Regions from separate parts of the Curtobacterium sp. NPDC098951 genome, predicted to be linked through region 2. Evidence: predicted binding sites of a transcription regulator. Region 2 holds the regulator's gene; the other holds the start of a gene.
What was found. The regulator HrcA, encoded in region 2, represses chaperone genes, less so after heat shock. The targets are predictions, from matches to a motif close to TTNGCACTCGNNNNNNNCGAGTGCNAA.
Positions count from the first base shown of each region.

Region 1: groES (co-chaperone GroES) is a predicted target of HrcA. The motif match lies at 5,190-5,216, and genes of this name have one in related genera.

Region 1 is NZ_JBIWAG010000003.1:467,108-474,845, forward strand. It holds gene ACIQUC_RS11275 (alpha/beta hydrolase) at 1-459, opposite strand, end outside; gene tsaB (tRNA (adenosine(37)-N6)-threonylcarbamoyltransferase complex dimerization subunit type 1 TsaB) at 544-1,170, shown strand; gene rimI (ribosomal protein S18-alanine N-acetyltransferase) at 1,167-1,742, shown strand; gene tsaD (tRNA (adenosine(37)-N6)-threonylcarbamoyltransferase complex transferase subunit TsaD) at 1,735-2,784, shown strand; gene ACIQUC_RS11295 (DUF4190 domain-containing protein) at 2,907-3,722, shown strand; gene ACIQUC_RS11300 (SAM-dependent methyltransferase) at 3,945-5,150, opposite strand; gene groES (co-chaperone GroES) at 5,313-5,609, shown strand; gene rarD (EamA family transporter RarD) at 5,773-6,735, shown strand; gene ACIQUC_RS11315 (ABC transporter substrate-binding protein) at 7,082-7,738, opposite strand, start outside.
Region 2 is NZ_JBIWAG010000001.1:213,036-220,773, reverse strand. It holds gene ybeY (rRNA maturation RNase YbeY) at 1-324, opposite strand, end outside; gene ACIQUC_RS01015 (PhoH family protein) at 321-1,382, opposite strand; gene ACIQUC_RS01010 (histidine triad nucleotide-binding protein) at 1,450-1,803, opposite strand; gene ACIQUC_RS01005 (16S rRNA (uracil(1498)-N(3))-methyltransferase) at 1,854-2,591, opposite strand; gene dnaJ (molecular chaperone DnaJ) at 2,591-3,706, opposite strand; gene hrcA (heat-inducible transcriptional repressor HrcA) at 3,737-4,753, opposite strand; gene ACIQUC_RS00990 (DUF4870 domain-containing protein) at 4,861-5,259, shown strand; gene hemW (radical SAM family heme chaperone HemW) at 5,261-6,478, opposite strand; gene ACIQUC_RS00980 (HAD family hydrolase) at 6,507-7,208, shown strand; gene ACIQUC_RS00975 (cation:dicarboxylate symporter family transporter) at 7,343-7,738, opposite strand, start outside.

The sequences.
Region 1 (7,738 bases), on a different contig from region 2:
GCTGGTGTCCGCGTCCTGCAGGAACCGGGCGCCGAACGACGACGCGTCGTACCCGCTGACGGCGAGGCGGCCGTCGCCCGCGTCGCCGATCGACACCGGGTCCGGCTCGTCGGCCATGATCGTGCCCTGCGCCGTGCCGACGTCGGGCAGGTAGGAGGACACGAACACCAGCCGTGAGACCGCCGGGTGGGGTCCGGCCTCGGCGATCACCGTGCCGCCGTACGAGTGCCCGACGACGACCGCCCCCTCGGGGTCGTCCACGTCGTCGAGTGCTGCGCGGAGCGCTGCGGCGTCGGCGACGAGCCCCGAGGTGCCCGCCGGTGCTCGTCCCTCGCCGCAGCTGGGGAGTGCCACGGCCCGGCTGCGGATCCCGGCGCGCTGGAGCAGGAGGTCCCCGGTCGGACGCCACCACCAGTCGCCGTCGCGGACGAGGGCACCGTGCACGAAGAGCAGTTCCATGGCGGCGACGCTACGACCGCGCGGCTCGGCACGTGCAGCCGTTCGCCCACAGCGGCACTGCGGCAGCACGCCTACGATGGACGGGTGCTGCTCGCGATCGACACCTCCGCCGGAACGTCCGTCGCCCTGGTCGACCCGGCCACCGGTCGACCCCTCGCGACCCGGAGCACCGAGGACAGCCGTCGCCACGCCGAGGTCATCGGTCCGTTCCTCGCCGAGGTCCTCGCCGAGGCCGACGTCACCCCGGCGGGCGTCACGGGCGTGGTCGCCGGGATGGGGCCGGGGCCGTTCACCGGCCTCCGCGTCGGCATCGCGGCTGCGCGCACCTTCGCCGCGGCACGCGGCGTCCCCCTCCTCCCGCTGGTCAGCCACGACGCGGTCGCCGCCGACCAGGACCGCCCCGGGCCCTTCGTCGTCCTGACGGACGCGCGTCGGCGCGAGGTCTACTGGAGCGCCTACGACCAGACCGGCACGCGCGTCGCGGGGCCGGGACTCACCAAGCCGGCGGACCTCGACGAGGCGATCCGCGCCTCCCGGCCCGACGCGGTCGACTGGGACCGGGTCACCGCCCTGTCCATCCCGGCCTGGAGGCTCGGTGTGCTCGCCGCGGACCGGCTCGCCTCCGGCACGCCCTTCGCGGACGACGCACCCCGATACCTGCGCGATCCGGACGTGACGATGCCGGGTGCGCCCAAGCGGGTGAAGCAGTGACGCTGCCCGACGGGCTGCGCCTTCGGCGCGCGCACCCGCAGGACCTCGACGACGTGATGTGGTTGGAGCACGCGTCGTTCCCGACCGACGCGTGGTCGGCGTCACAGATGTCCGGCGAGCTGTACTCGCCGCACGGCCACTACGTCGTCGTCGAGACGACCGACGACGGGGCACCGACGATCGTCGGGTACGCCGGGCTCTCGTCCCTCGCCGGCAACCCCGTCGCGGACGTCCAGACGATCGCGGTCGCCGCGGACCAGCGGGGGAAGGGCATCGGCCGTGTGCTCTTCACCGAGCTCCTCGACGAGGCACGGCGGCGCGGTGTGCACGAGGTCTTCCTCGAGGTGCGGGCCGACAACCCCGTCGCCCAGGCGATGTACACCGCGTTCGGGTTCGAACGGATCGCGGTGCGTCCGCGCTACTACCAGCCGGACGGCGTCGACGCGTGGGTGATGCGGGCGGCACTCCGCCCGACCGCTCTGGACGACCCCGCCACGCCCGGAACGCCCGGCACCTCCGGCACGCCCGCGTCGGGCGTCGGCCCCATCGGACAGGAGGCCCTCGATGGCTGAACCCCTCGTGCTCGGCATCGAGACGAGCTGTGACGAGACCGGCGTCGGCATCGTGCGGGGCACCACCCTGCTCGCGAACGTCATCGCGTCGAGCATGGAGGAGCACGCGCGCTACGGCGGGGTCGTGCCCGAGGTCGCCGCACGGGCGCACCTCGAGGCGATGACGCCGACGCTCTCGGCCGCGCTCGAGCAGGCCGGGGTCACCCTGGACGAGATCGACGCCGTCGCGGTCACCGCGGGCCCCGGGCTCGCCGGCGCACTCATGGTCGGGGTCGGCGCGGCCAAGGCCCTCGCGGTGGCGACGGGCAAGCCGCTGTACGGCGTCAACCACCTGGTCGGACACGTCGGCGCCGACGTGCTGCGGTCGGACGGCTCGGAGATCGACCTGCCGACGGTGGCGCTCCTGGTGTCGGGCGGGCACACGTCCCTGCTGCTCGTGAACGACCTCGTCGGGGACGTGGAGCTCCTCGGCGAGACGATCGACGACGCCGCCGGCGAGGCGTTCGACAAGGTCGCGCGGCTCCTGGGGCTGCCGTACCCGGGCGGGCCGCAGATCGACCGGGCGGCGGCGGGTGGCGACCCCACCGCGATCCGGTTCCCCCGCGGGCTCACGCTGCCGAAGGACATGGCCGCGCACCAGTACGACTTCTCGTTCTCCGGGCTCAAGACCGCCGTCGCGCGGTGGGTCGAGCGCTGCCGCGACGAGGGGCGCGAGGTCCCGGTCGCCGACGTCGCCGCCAGCTTCCGCGAGGCCGTCGTCGACGTGCTCCTCACGAAGGCGCTGCGCGCGTGCGAGGACACCGGGGTGCACCGGCTCCTGCTCGGCGGGGGCGTCGTGGCGAACGCCCGGCTGCGGGCCGTCGCCGAGGAGCGCTGCGCTCGGGCCGGGGTCGCCCTCCGGATCCCGCCGTTCGACCTCTGCACCGACAACGGCGCGATGATCGCCGCGGTCGGCGCCCGGCTCGTCGCCGAGGGGCACGCGCCGAGCGACCTCGGGATCGCGGCCGACTCCACGCTGCCGGTGACGACCGTCCAGGTCTGACACACACGTCGCCCCCACCGGTCCGGCGCTGACGTGCCGGGTCCCGCCCGGCCTCCGGACGGGTGTCTGTGGGAGGATTCACGAAGGGCGCCGACGAACAACGCGCCCGAGAGGGGTGGACGGTGTCCGATCAGAACCAGTGGCCGAAGCCGGGCGAGACGCCGGACGGCGGTGCGTCCTCGTCCCCGTCGAGTGCGGCCCACCCGGAGTCCGGGCCGGGCACGTCGGGCCAGGGTGCGTCCGAGGGGACGGCGGCACCGCAGAACCCGTACGGCGCGCCGGCACAGCCGCAGGGGCAGCCCGGGTCGGGTGCCCCGCAGAACCCGTACGCGGCCCCCGGCCAGCAGAACCCGTACGCGGCGCCGGGCCACCAGAACCCCTACGCGGCGCCCGGTCAGCAGAACCCGTACGCGGCCCCCGGCCAGCAGAACCCGTACGCGGCCCCGAGCCAGCAGAACCCGTACGCGGCGCCTGGGCAGCAGAACCCGTACGCAGCGCCCGGCCAGCACAACCCGTACGCGGCACCCGGCCAGCACAACCCGTACGCGGCCCCCGGTCAGCAGAACCCCTACGCCTCCGCGGGGCAGCAGAACCCGTACGCCTACGCCTCGACGGGCTACCAGCCCTACGCGCAGCGGCCGAAGGTGAACACGCTGTCCGTGCTCGCGATCGTCTTCGGCCTCGCCGGTGCGCTGCCGTTCTTCTGGTTCATCGGCATCCTGCTGGGCCCGACCGGTGCGATCCTCGGCCACATCGCCCTCGGCAAGCTCAAGACGAGCGGTGAACGCGGCCGCGGGCTGGCGTTGACCGGTGTCATCGCGGGCTGGGTCGTCACCGGGATCTGGATCCTCGTGGTGATCATCCTCGTCGCGACCGGCTTCGGATCCTCGCGGTACTCGGACTACTCCGGCTACGACTCGGGCGCCTTCATCGGCTGACGCGGGCCGCAGCTCGCACAACCGAAGTCACCCCGAACCACGGCGATCCGTGGTTCGGGGTGACTTTCGTTGTGCGGCCCGCGCGGCACGGCGAGCACCGCGCGCCGGGCCGAGCCCGCGCGCCGGGCCGAGCCCGCGCGCCGGGCCGAGCCCGCGCGCCGGGCCGAGCCCGCGCGCCGGGCCGAGCCCGCACGCGGGGCCGGCCCCGCCCCGCCCCGCGGCCTACCCGGCCGTCTCGCCGAGCCGCTCGCACAGGATCGCGGTGTGCCGTCCCTCCAGGCGGGTGAGCACCAGGGTCACGCGACCGCTGCCGCCCCGCAGCCGCAGCCGCTTCCGGAACTGCGCCGGGTCGACGTCGACGCCGCGCTTCTTGATCTCGACCGTGCCGACGCCGTCGGCGGCGAGCCGTGCGGCGAGCTGCTTCACGTCGAGCGGCAGGACGCCCTTCACCCGGAACCCCTGGGCGAACGGGGTCGAGACGGCCTGGTCGGAGCTGACGTACGCGATGCCCTCGGAGAGCATGCGACCGTCGATCGACCGGGCGAGGTCCCCGATCAGCCGTGCGCGGATGACCGCACCGTCGGGTTCGTAGAGGTACGCGCCGAGCGGTCCGACCGACGCGTCCGGAGCGTCCGCCTCGCCGGTCAGCTCCGCGATCCCGTGCGGACCGATGACGGTCGCGGCGCGGCGGATCCCCGGGCGGGCGAGGGGGCCGAACCAGAGGGCGAGTTCGACGACCTCGCGGTCCACCGAGGTCCACTGCGCCTCGGCGGTGTCCGGGATGAGGTCGCGGTCGACGCCGGGCCCGAGCTTCACGCCCGTCGGGGTGGTCGTCGCGGCGGCGAACACGGTGTCGAGCGACGGGGACCAGTCGTCCGGGTCCGCGAGCCGCTTCGTGTTCGTGTGGCCGGAGGTCCGCCTGGCCGGGTCCATCCAGACGCCGTCCACGCGGGTGAGGTCGAACCCGGCGGCGTCGCCGAGCTCCACCCGGGCGGAGTCCCAGAGCGAGAGGTTGTGGGTGGCGACGGCTGCGGTGACCTCGTCGCGGTCGACCGCGGTGACCTCGAGGTCGAGCGCCGCCATCGCCATCGCGTCGCCGCCGATGCCGCAGCCGAGGTCCGCGACGCGCCGCAGCCCGGCGGCGGCGAAGCGTCCGGCGTGCTGGGCGGCGACCTGCAGCCGGGTCGCCTGCTCGAGCCCGGCCTCGGTGAAGAGCATCCGGGCGGCGAAGTCGCCGAACTTCCCGCGGGCCTTCTGCCGGAGCTTCGCCTGCGTGAGGACCGCCGCGACGAGGCCCGGGTCGTGTCCCTCGGACCGCAGTCGGGAGACGACACGGACGATCTCACCACCGTCGGACACGGCCGGGGTACGGTCGAGCAGGGCCATCCCCTCGGGGGTCAGCAACTGGGCGAGATCGGCGGCTTCCACCCGACGATCCTCCCAGGTCGCCGAGAGCCCGGCAGGACGTTGGCACTCGGATTGACCGAGTGCCAACGACGCCCTAGAGTTGGGCCGTTGGCACTCTCCTGCGCGTAGTGCCAGCACGGTTCCCATCTGTACCGAGTCAGTACCGAGAAAGAAGAGGTCACCGTGGCCGTCAGCATCAAGCCGCTCGAGGATCGCATCGTCATCCGCCAGGTCGAGGCGGAGCAGACCACCGCTTCCGGTCTGGTCATCCCGGACACCGCGAAGGAGAAGCCCCAGGAGGGCGAGGTCGTCGCCGTGGGCCCGGGTCGTATCGACGACAACGGCAACCGCGTCCCGCTCGACGTCGCCGTGGGTGACAAGGTCATCTACTCGAAGTACGGCGGCACCGAGGTCAAGTACTCGGGCGAGGACCTCCTCGTCCTCTCTGCCCGCGACGTCCTCGCGGTCATCGTGCGCTGAGTCCAGCACGCATCGAGAACGCCCTGTTCGGCTCCGGCCGGCGGGGCGTTCTCGCGTTCCGGGCGTGGGCGTCCCGGGTGCGGTCCGTCGGGTGGCCGGGCAGACCGGTCCGGGAGGCGCGGCTCGGCCCCGCACCGTCGGTGCTGGTTCCTAGGATGGTTCCGTGAGTGAACCGTCCCCGGCACGCCCGGCCCGCAGCGAGGCATCCGTCGGCGTCGTGCAGGCGATCGTCGCGTACGGGCTGTGGGGACTCATGCCGCTGCTCTTCGCGGCGATGGCCCCCGCCGGCGCGTTCGAGATCGTCGCCTGGCGGATCGTCTTCGGGCTGGTGTTCTGCGCGATCGCGATCGCCGTCACCCGCTCGTGGCTCCGGACCCGCACGCTGATGGCCCAGCGTCGGGTGATGCTCGTGATGGGCCTCGCGGCCGTCCTCATCCTGGTGAACTGGACCGTGTACGTCGCGGCCACCACCACGGGACACACCGTCGAGGCGGCCCTCGGGTACTTCATCAACCCGCTCGTCACGATCGCCCTCGGGGTCGTGGTGCTCCGCGAACGCCTGCGTCCGCTGCAGTGGACCGCCGTCGGCATCAGCATCGTGGCCGTCGTCGTCATCGCGGTGGGCTACGGCCAGATGCCGTGGATCTCCCTGGTGCTCGCGTTCTCGTTCGGCCTGTACGGCCTCGTGAAGAAGCGCGTCGGCGGCACGGTGGACGCGCTGAGCGGTCTGACGATCGAGACCGTGTGGCTGCTCCCGATCGCGGTGGTCGCCCTCGTGGTGCTCGGCGTGACGGGGCTCGGCGGCGGCGTGACGTTCGCGAGTGCCGGTGGGCTCCACGTCCTGGTGACGGTGCTGACCGGGCCCGCGACGGCGGTGCCGCTCCTGCTGTTCGCGTCCTCGGCGCGGCGGGTGAGCCTGTCCACGCTCGGGTTGACGCAGTACCTCGCGCCGGTCATGCAGCTGCTCGTCGGCGTGGTCGTGCAGCACGAGCCGATGTCGGGTGCGCGGTGGTTCGGCTTCGGGATCGTGTGGCTGGCCCTCGTCCTGCTCACGGTCGACTCGTTCGCGGCCGGTCGCGCATCGCGGCGCCGGGCGCAGGCACCCACGGCGGCCGAGCCGGTCTGACGGAGGCGCGCCGCGCCTCCCGGCAACCTGCGACCGGGCGAGCCCGAGGTACCTGGTCGATTCGGGCGTACTGCCCCGAAAGTTCCGACCAGGTACGCCCGATTCCGTCAGGTACGCCGATCCGGCCCGCTCCGCACCGCCCCACGCCGAGCCACGAGGCCCGGCGACCGCCTCGCCTGCCGTCCCGCCCGCCTGCCCGCCGTGCGCCGAGTCTCGGCCCGGCGGACTGTTTCGCGCGGTGTCGGCCACGAAACCGTCCGCGCAGCCGAGTCTCGGCCCACTCCCGGGCGCACGCGACAGCGCCCCGCGGTCGGGCCGCGGGGCGCTGTCGATCTGGTGGTGTCGGCTACTTCTTGACCGAGCCCTGGATGGCGCTCTGGTAGACGGGCTTGTTGTCGCCGTCGAACTTGTAGATGCCGATGTAGGCGCTCGACGGGTCGTTGTTCTCGTCGAACGGACCGATGCCCGACGGACCCGTGTAGTGGATGTCCTCACCCTTGTCGAGCAGGGCGACGCAGTCCTTGAACGTCGAGCACTCGGTGCCGCCGTCGGCTCCGGACACCGCGGCCATGTTGGCCTGGATGGTCCCGGAGTCCGTGCCCTTGCCCTTCACCGCGGCGAGGGCCGCGAGGACGGTGGCGTCGTAGGACTCGGCCGCGTACGAGTAGTCGGCGAGGTCCTTGCCGGACGACTTCTTGTAGAAGGCGGACAGCTGGGCCTTGAACTCGTCCTTGGGCGAGGCGCCGGGGATGGTGCCCTGCGCGCCGGTCAGCGTGCCCTTGTCGAAGTCCTTCGAGTAGTCGGCGGTGTTGCCGTCGGACATGTAGATCTTCGACATGTTCGCGTCCTGCGACTTCAGCTCCGGGATGATCGACTTCGTCTCGTCGAACGCCAGGACGACGATGGCGTCCGGCTTCGTGGCGAGCGCCGCGGTCACCTCGGACGAGAAGGTCGTCTGGCCGGGCGGGAACTCCTGGCCCTTGCCCTTGCCGCCGTAGACGAC
Region 2 (7,738 bases):
GTCGGTGCTCGAGTGTCCGGCGGTCTTCGCCTGTTCCTCGGCCACCTGCGGGCAGAGCACGATGTCGCCGAGCAGGCCCGCCGGGGTCGGCTCGTCCTCGGTGCCGGGGCGGAGCTCGTCCATCGGGAAGCTCAGCACGTCGGTCGGGCCGGGCTCGTCCATCCACCGGACGTGCAGCTGCTCCATCGCGCCCTCGTCGACGAGCACGATCGCGAGCTCCGCGTCGGCGTGGACGTGGAGCGCGTCGAGCGCGAAGGCGGCGAGGCGCTGGATGGCGGCCTCGTCGACCTCGACGCCGGACTCGTTGTTGAGCTCGATGCTCACCGGTTCCCTCCTCGGGGGTCGTTCTGGGGGTACGGGGAGCGCTGGCGGTCCTGCGGCGGACGCCCCCGTCGCTCGGCGCGGTTGGCACCGGCGGGGTTCGGCGTGGCCGCGCTGCCCCGGCCGCCCGGGTGGTACCCGGACTGCCCGGCGAGGCGTTCCTCGTCGTAGACGGTGTAGGCGTCGACGATCCGGCCGACGAGCGTGTGCCGGACGACGTCCTCGCTGCCGAGGCGGGCGAAGTGGATGTCGTCGACCTCGCCGAGGATGCGCGTCACGAGCCGGAGCCCGGACAGGTTGCCCGGCAGGTCGACCTGGGTGATGTCGCCCGTGACGACCATCTTCGACCCGAACCCGAGCCGCGTCAGGAACATCTTCATCTGCTCGGGCGTGGTGTTCTGCGCCTCGTCGAGGACGACGAACGAGTCGTTCAGCGTGCGCCCGCGCATGTACGCCAGCGGTGCCACCTCGACCGTGCCGGCCGCCAGGAGCTTCGGGACGAGCTCGGGGTCCATCATCTCGTTGAGCGCGTCGTACAGCGGCCGCAGGTACGGGTCGATCTTGTCGGTGAGGGTGCCCGGCAGGAAGCCGAGCCGCTCGCCGGCCTCGACCGCGGGACGGGTCAGGATGATCCGGGTGACCTCGCGCCGCTGCAGCGCCTGGACGGCCTTCGCCATCGCCAGGTAGGTCTTGCCGGTACCGGCGGGGCCGATGCCGAAGGTGATCGTGTTCTCGTCGATCGCGTCGACGTAGGCCCGCTGCCCGTCGGTCTTCGGCCGGACGGACTTGCCGCGGCTCGACACGATCGGCGTGCCGAAGGTGTCGGAGGGCTTGCGGTCCTCGTCGAGGAGCTTCGCCGACACCGGGATGTCGGCCGGGCCGATGTCCTGGCCGCGCCGGACCATGCCGACGAGTTCGTCGACGAGGGCGTGTGCGCGCGTGACGTCGCGCTCGGGACCGGTCAGCGAGACCTCGTTGCCGCGCACGAGGACGCGGACACCGGGGTACTGGCGTTCGACGGTCTTGAGCAGTCGGTCCTGGGGGCCGAGCAGCTGCACCATGGCGATGCCGTCGACCTGGATCGAGGCCGACACGTCCGTCGGGTCGGCCGGGGTGGGTGCTGGTTCGTTAGCCGGCAAGGGTGCCTTCCTGCAGTTCACCTGCGAGTACGTGCGCGTGCACGTGGAACACGGTCTGACCGGCGGCTTCGCCGGTGTTGAAGACGAGTCGGAACTGGCCGCCGGCACGCTCGTCGGCGATGCGCTGCGCGGTGGCGACCAGGTGGGCGAGGAGGTCCGGGTCGCCGGCGGCGAGCTCGGTGACGTTCCGGTACTGCTCGGTCTTGGGGATGACGAGCACGTGGACGGGTGCCTTCGGCGCGATGTCCTCGATGGCGATCACGCGGTCGTCCTCGGCGACGACCGTCGCCGGGATCTCGCGCGCGATGATCCGGGAGAAGATGCTGGGCGTGCTGGTGCTCATGGCTCCATCGTAGAACGCGGCGCCGACGCCACGCCTTCCCGATCCGCGCGCTACCAGCGCCCGAGCCGCGTCTGCAGGACCGCCAGCGCGGCCGGACCGGCCGTGGACGTCCGGAGCACGGTGTCGCCGAGCCGGACCCGGACGGCGCCCGCGGCGACGAGCCGGTCGAACTCGGAGCCGTCGATGCCGCCCTCCGGCCCCACCACCAGGGCGATCTCGTCGAGGTCGGCCGGCGGCTCCCACTCGGAGAGCCGGACGTCGCCGACGGGGTCCAGCACGAGGACGACCCGTCCAGCGCCCGGGAACCCGGCGAGCTGCGCCGTGGTGACCGGGGCGTCGACGTCCGGGATCCGCGACCGCACGGCCTGCTTCGACGCCTCGTGCGCGATCGAAGCCCACCGCGCGCGGCCCTTGTCGACCTTCGGGCCGTCCCACCGGGACACGCTGCGCGCGGCCGACCACGGGACGATCCGGTCGACGCCGATCTCGGTCGCGGCCTGCACCGCCATCTCGTCGCGGCCGCCCTTCGCCAGCGCCTGCACGAGGGTCAGCGAGGGGCTCGGCGCCGGCTCGACCGCGACGGTCCCGACCGTGAGCGTCAGGGTGTCCCGACCGACGGTCTCCACCGCACCGGTCACGACCGCACCGTGCCCGTCGCCGATCCGCAGGGTCTCGCCCACGCGGACGCGGGCCACGGACACCGCGTGGCGCCCCTCGACCCCGTCGAGCACGACGGGGTCGCCGACCGAGACGCCGTCGAGCGAACCGACGAAGTAGAGCGACGCCATCAGTGGTTGAAGAAGCGGTCGCGGAGCTTGCCGAACATGCCCTGCTGGAAGCGTGCGAGCTGCGGCTTCCCGGGCTTGATCGACTTCGCGAGCTGCTCGACGAGCTGGCGTTCCTTGTGCGAGAGCTTCGTCGGCGTCACGACCTGGACCCCCACGCGGAGGTCGCCCCGGCCGTTGCCGCGCAGCTTCGTGACGCCGCGGTCCTTCAGCACGAGGACGTCGGCGCTCTGCACGCCCGGACGGACCTCGAGCTCGACCGGTCCGTCGAGCCCGTCGATCGTCGTGGTCGTCCCGAGCACGGCGTCGGTCATCGCGACCTCGAGCGTGGCGAGCAGGTCGTCCCCGTCGCGGCTGAACACGTCGTGGTGGCGGACCCGGATCTCGAGGTACAGGTCACCGGAGGGACCGCCGGCCGGGCCGACCTCGCCCTGACCGGGCATCTGCAGGCGGAGACCGGAGTCGACGCCCGCGGGGACGTCCACCGGCACCGTGCGGCGGGCACGGATGCGGCCCTGGCCCTGGCACGTCGGGCACGGGTTCGGGATGACGGTGCCGTACCCGCGGCAGGTCCCGCACGGCGCGCTCGTCACGACGTTGCCGAGGAGCGAGCGGACCTGGCGCTGGATGTGACCGGTCCCGCCGCAGATGTCGCACGTGCGGGGGGTCGTGCCGGGCGCGCAGCAGGACCCGCCGCAGGTCTCGCAGAGCACGGCCGTGTCGACCTCGACGTCCTTGTGGGTGCCGAAGACGACCTCGTCGAGGTCGACGTCGATGCGCAGCAGGGCGTCCTGCCCGCGCTCGGCGCGACTGCGCGGACCGTTGCCGCGTCCGCCGCCGGCACCCCCGCCGAAGAAGGCGTCAAAGATGTCGCTGAAGCCGCCGGCGGCGCCGCCACCGAACGGGCTGTCGGCCTGCGGGCCGGCGTCGTACCGGCGGCGCTGCTCCGGGTCGCTCAGCACGTCGTAGGCGTGCGTGACGTCCTTGAACCGTTCGGCCGCGTCCGGGCTCGGGTTCACGTCCGGGTGCAGTTCGCGCGCCAGACGGCGGTACGCCTTCTTGATGTCGGCATCGGAGGCGTCCGGCTGGACGCCGAGGACGTCGTAGTGGTCTGCCACGTATCCCTCAGTCGGTTGGGTTCGGATCGGTCAATGTTCGCCCAGGAGTTTGGACAGGTACCGTGCGACGGCGCGCACGGCGGCCATGTTCGTGCCGTAGTCCATGCGGGTCGGCCCGAGCACGCCGAGACGGGCGAGCTCACCGCCGGCGAGGTACCCGCCGGCGACGATGCTCGTCGCGTCGAGCCCGTACTCGGCGTTCTCCACGCCGATCCGGGCCGCGACACCGTCGTCGATCTGCATCTCGCCGAACAACCGGAGCAGGGTCACCTGTTCCTCGATCGCCTCGAGCACGGGGAAGAGGCCGCCGGAGAAGTCCTGCTCGCTCTTGGCGAGGTTCGCCGCGCCGGCCATCACCAGGCGGTCCTGCCGGTTGGCGGCGACCTGCTCGATGAGCGTCGCGACGACGACCCCGGCCAGGGGCTGGACGTCCGGACGGATCTGCTGCGGCACTGCGCGGAGCGCCGCCGCGACGTCTTGCAGGAGCAGGCCGACGCTCGCGCCGTTCACCACGGCACGGAGTTCGGTGAGCGCGGTCTCGTCGAGCGCGACGTCGGTCTCGACGACGCGCTGCTCGACCCGGGCGGTGTCGGTGATGAGCACGACCATCAGGCGGTTGTCGCCGAGACGGACGAGCTCGACGTGCTGCACCCGTGCACGGACCATCGAGGGGTACTGCACGAGGGCGACCTGGTTCGTGAGCTGGCTGAGCAGCCGGACGGTCCGGCCGAGGACCTCGTCGAGGTCGTTCGGCGCACCGAGGAACGTCTCGATCGCGTGCCGCTGGGCGCTCGACAGCGGCCGGGCACCCGCGAGGTGGTCGACGAAGACCCGGTACCCCTTGTCGGTGGGGACCCGACCGGACGAGGTGTGGGGGGCCGCGATGAGCTGCTCGTCCTCGAGCTGGGCCATGTCGTTGCGGATGGTGGCGGCGCTGACCCCGAACGCGTGCCGCTCGACGATCGTCTTCGAACCGACCGGCTCGCGCGAGGCGACGTAGTCCCGCACGATGGCCTTGAGGACCTCGAGGCTGCGTTCGCTGACCACCCGGACCCCTTCCACTCGTACTGGCACTCGGACGTGTCGACTGCTGATCCTACGCCCGACCGCCGACCGACCGGGACTTCTCCCCAGCCGACGGATACGCTTCGGGCATGACCTACGGACAGCAGCCCCAGCAGCCCGGCGGCCCGCAGTACCCCGGTGGGTACACCCCGCCGCAGCCGATGTCGCCCGAGGACCAGCGCCTCTGGGCCACGCTCACGCACATCGGCGGCATCTTCTTCAACTTCATCGCGCCGCTGGTGGCCTACCTGGTCCTGCGCGACCGCGGCGGGTTCGTCCGCGAGCACACGCGCGTGGCGCTGAACTTCCACATCACGATGGCGATCGCGTACGCGGTCGGGTCGATCACGTCGTTCCTCGGCATCGGCGTCCTGATCATCCTCGCGGCCTGGGTGCTCTCGATCGTGTTCGGGATCCAGGCGGCGATCGCGGCGAACCGCGGGCAGTTCTACCGCTACCCGCTCTCGATCGAGTTCATCAAGCAGTAGCTCAGTCGAGCATCTCGCGGACCACCGCGTCCGCGAGCAGCCGTCCCTGCAGGGTCAACTCGATCCGTCCCCGCACCGCGGCCGACCCGTCCACGAGTCCACGTGCGATGAGGCCGGCCACCCGGCCCCGCGCCTCCTGGCCCAGCTCGCCGGTCGCGAGCTCACCGCGCACCCGCGCGGCGAGCAGCACGCGCTCGACGTACCGGGTCTCGGCGTCGAGGGTCTCGCGTCCGGCCGCGGGCGACTCTCCCGCCAGCACCCGGTTCGCGTACGCGGCCGGGTGCTTCACGTTCCACCAGCGGGTGCCGGCCACCGCGGAGTGCGCGCCGGGGCCGACGCCCCACCAGTCGTGGCCCGTCCAGTAGGACAGATTGTGCCGACTCCGGTGCTGGTCGCCGCGGGCCCAGTTCGAGACCTCGTACCAGGCGTAGCCGGCGTCACCGAGGACCCGGTCCGCCAGCTCGTACATGTCCGCCGCGAGGTCGTCGTCCGGCGCCGGCAGCTCGCCGCGCGCGACCATCCGGCCCATCGCGGTGCCCTCCTCGACGATGAGCGAGTAGGCCGACACGTGGTCCGGCTCGCACGCCAGGGCCGCGTCGAGCGAGGTGCGCCAGTCGTCGAGCGACTCGCCGGGCGTCGAGTAGATGAGGTCGAGCGAGACGTCGAGGCCCTGCTGCTTCGCGAGGTCCACCACGAGGGGCACGCGCTCGGGGTCGTGCGTCCGGTCGAGCGTCGCGAGCACGTGCGGCACCGCGGACTGCATGCCGTAGCTCACCCGGGTGAAGCCGCCGTCGGCGAGGGTCCGCAACGCGTCCTCGTCCACGGAGTCGGGGTTCGCCTCGGTCGTGACCTCGGCACCGGGCACGATCCCCCAGGTGTCGTCGATCGCGCGGAGGATCATCACCAGGTCGGAGGCGGGCAGCATCGTCGGGGTGCCGCCGCCGAAGAACACCGTCGACACCGGTCGACGGGCGACGCCCGAGCGGTCGAGGACGCTCGCGGCCCACTCGATCTCGCGCACCGCGTGTCCGGCGTAGTCGTCCCGACGGACCCCGCGGAGCTCCGACGCCGTGTAGGTGTTGAAGTCGCAGTAGCCGCAGCGGACCCGACAGAACGGCACGTGCACGTACACGCCGAAGGGGACGTCGCCGGCACCGGACGCCGGGGTGATCAGGCCGTCCGCGGGTGCGGGGTCGGCGATCGGGAGAGCACTCGGCATGGACTCCATTGTCCGTCATGATGGAGGCATGGAGCACCACACCGTCCCCACCACGGTGCTGTGGGACATCGACGGCACCCTCGTGTTGAACGCCTCGTCGCCGGGCAACCTGTACCACCTCGCGCTCGAGCGGGCGATCGGCCGCGACCTCGTCCTGCGCGTCGGTCACCAGCACGGCCGCACCGACGCCGGGCTCATCGCCGAGCACGTCCGGGCGCACGACCTGGACGACACGCTCATCCCCACCGTGAGCCGGCACCTGCGCGACCTGACCGAGGAGCGGCACGTGTCCGGGGACCGCCGCAGTCCGGCGCCGGGCGCGATCGGTCTCGTCCGGCGGTTCGCCGAGCTCGGCTGGCGCAACGGTCTGCTCACCGGCAACTCCCCCTACCGGGCCCGCGTCAAGCTGCAGGGTGCCGGCTTCGACGTGGACGCGTTCGACTGGGACCACTCGTTCTTCGGCGACACCGAGGTCGAGCGCACCGGGGTGACCGCGCGCGCGGCCGAGGCACTCGCCGGCACCCGGGCCGTGATCGTCGGGGACACCCCGCGGGACGGCGAGGCGGCGGACGCGGTCGGCATCCCGTTCCTCGCGGTGGCGACCGGCGTGTACGACGTCGAGGCGCTCCGGGCGACCAGCGCCGTGACCATCGCCCGCGACTGCGTCGAGGACGCCCGGCTCATCGAGGACGCGATCGCCGCGCTGCCGCCGCTCCGCCCGGTCGGCTGACCGGCCGCGGCCGCGGCCCGGCCTGGGCCCCGGCCAGGCCGCGGCGGCGGTCCCGCCGCCCCGCCGGCCCCGCCGCCCCGCCGGCCCCGCCGCCCCGCCGGCCCCGCCGCCCCGCCGGCCCGCTGGCCCCGCGGTCAGACGGAGACCCGCTCCGGCTCGCGCTCCCGCTCGGCCTCGGCGGCGGATGCGTCCTCGCCCCCGTCGTGGCCGTCGTGCCCCTGCACCGCCGACTCGTCGAACGGCAGCGCCCCGGCGAGCACCCGGCGCGCACGCTCGGCATCGAACTGCCGCGTCCACCGGCCCACCAGGATCGTCGCCACGGCGTTGCCGGTGAAGTTCGTCAGCGCACGTCCCTCGGACATGAAGCGATCGACGCCGACGATCACGCCGACACCGTTCACGAGGTCCGGACGGTAGGCCTGCAGTCCCCCGGCCAGGGTGGCGAGCCCGGCCCCGCTCACCCCGGCGGCGCCCTTCGACGCGATCACCATGAACACGAGCAGCCCGATCTGCTCCCCGACGCTCATCGG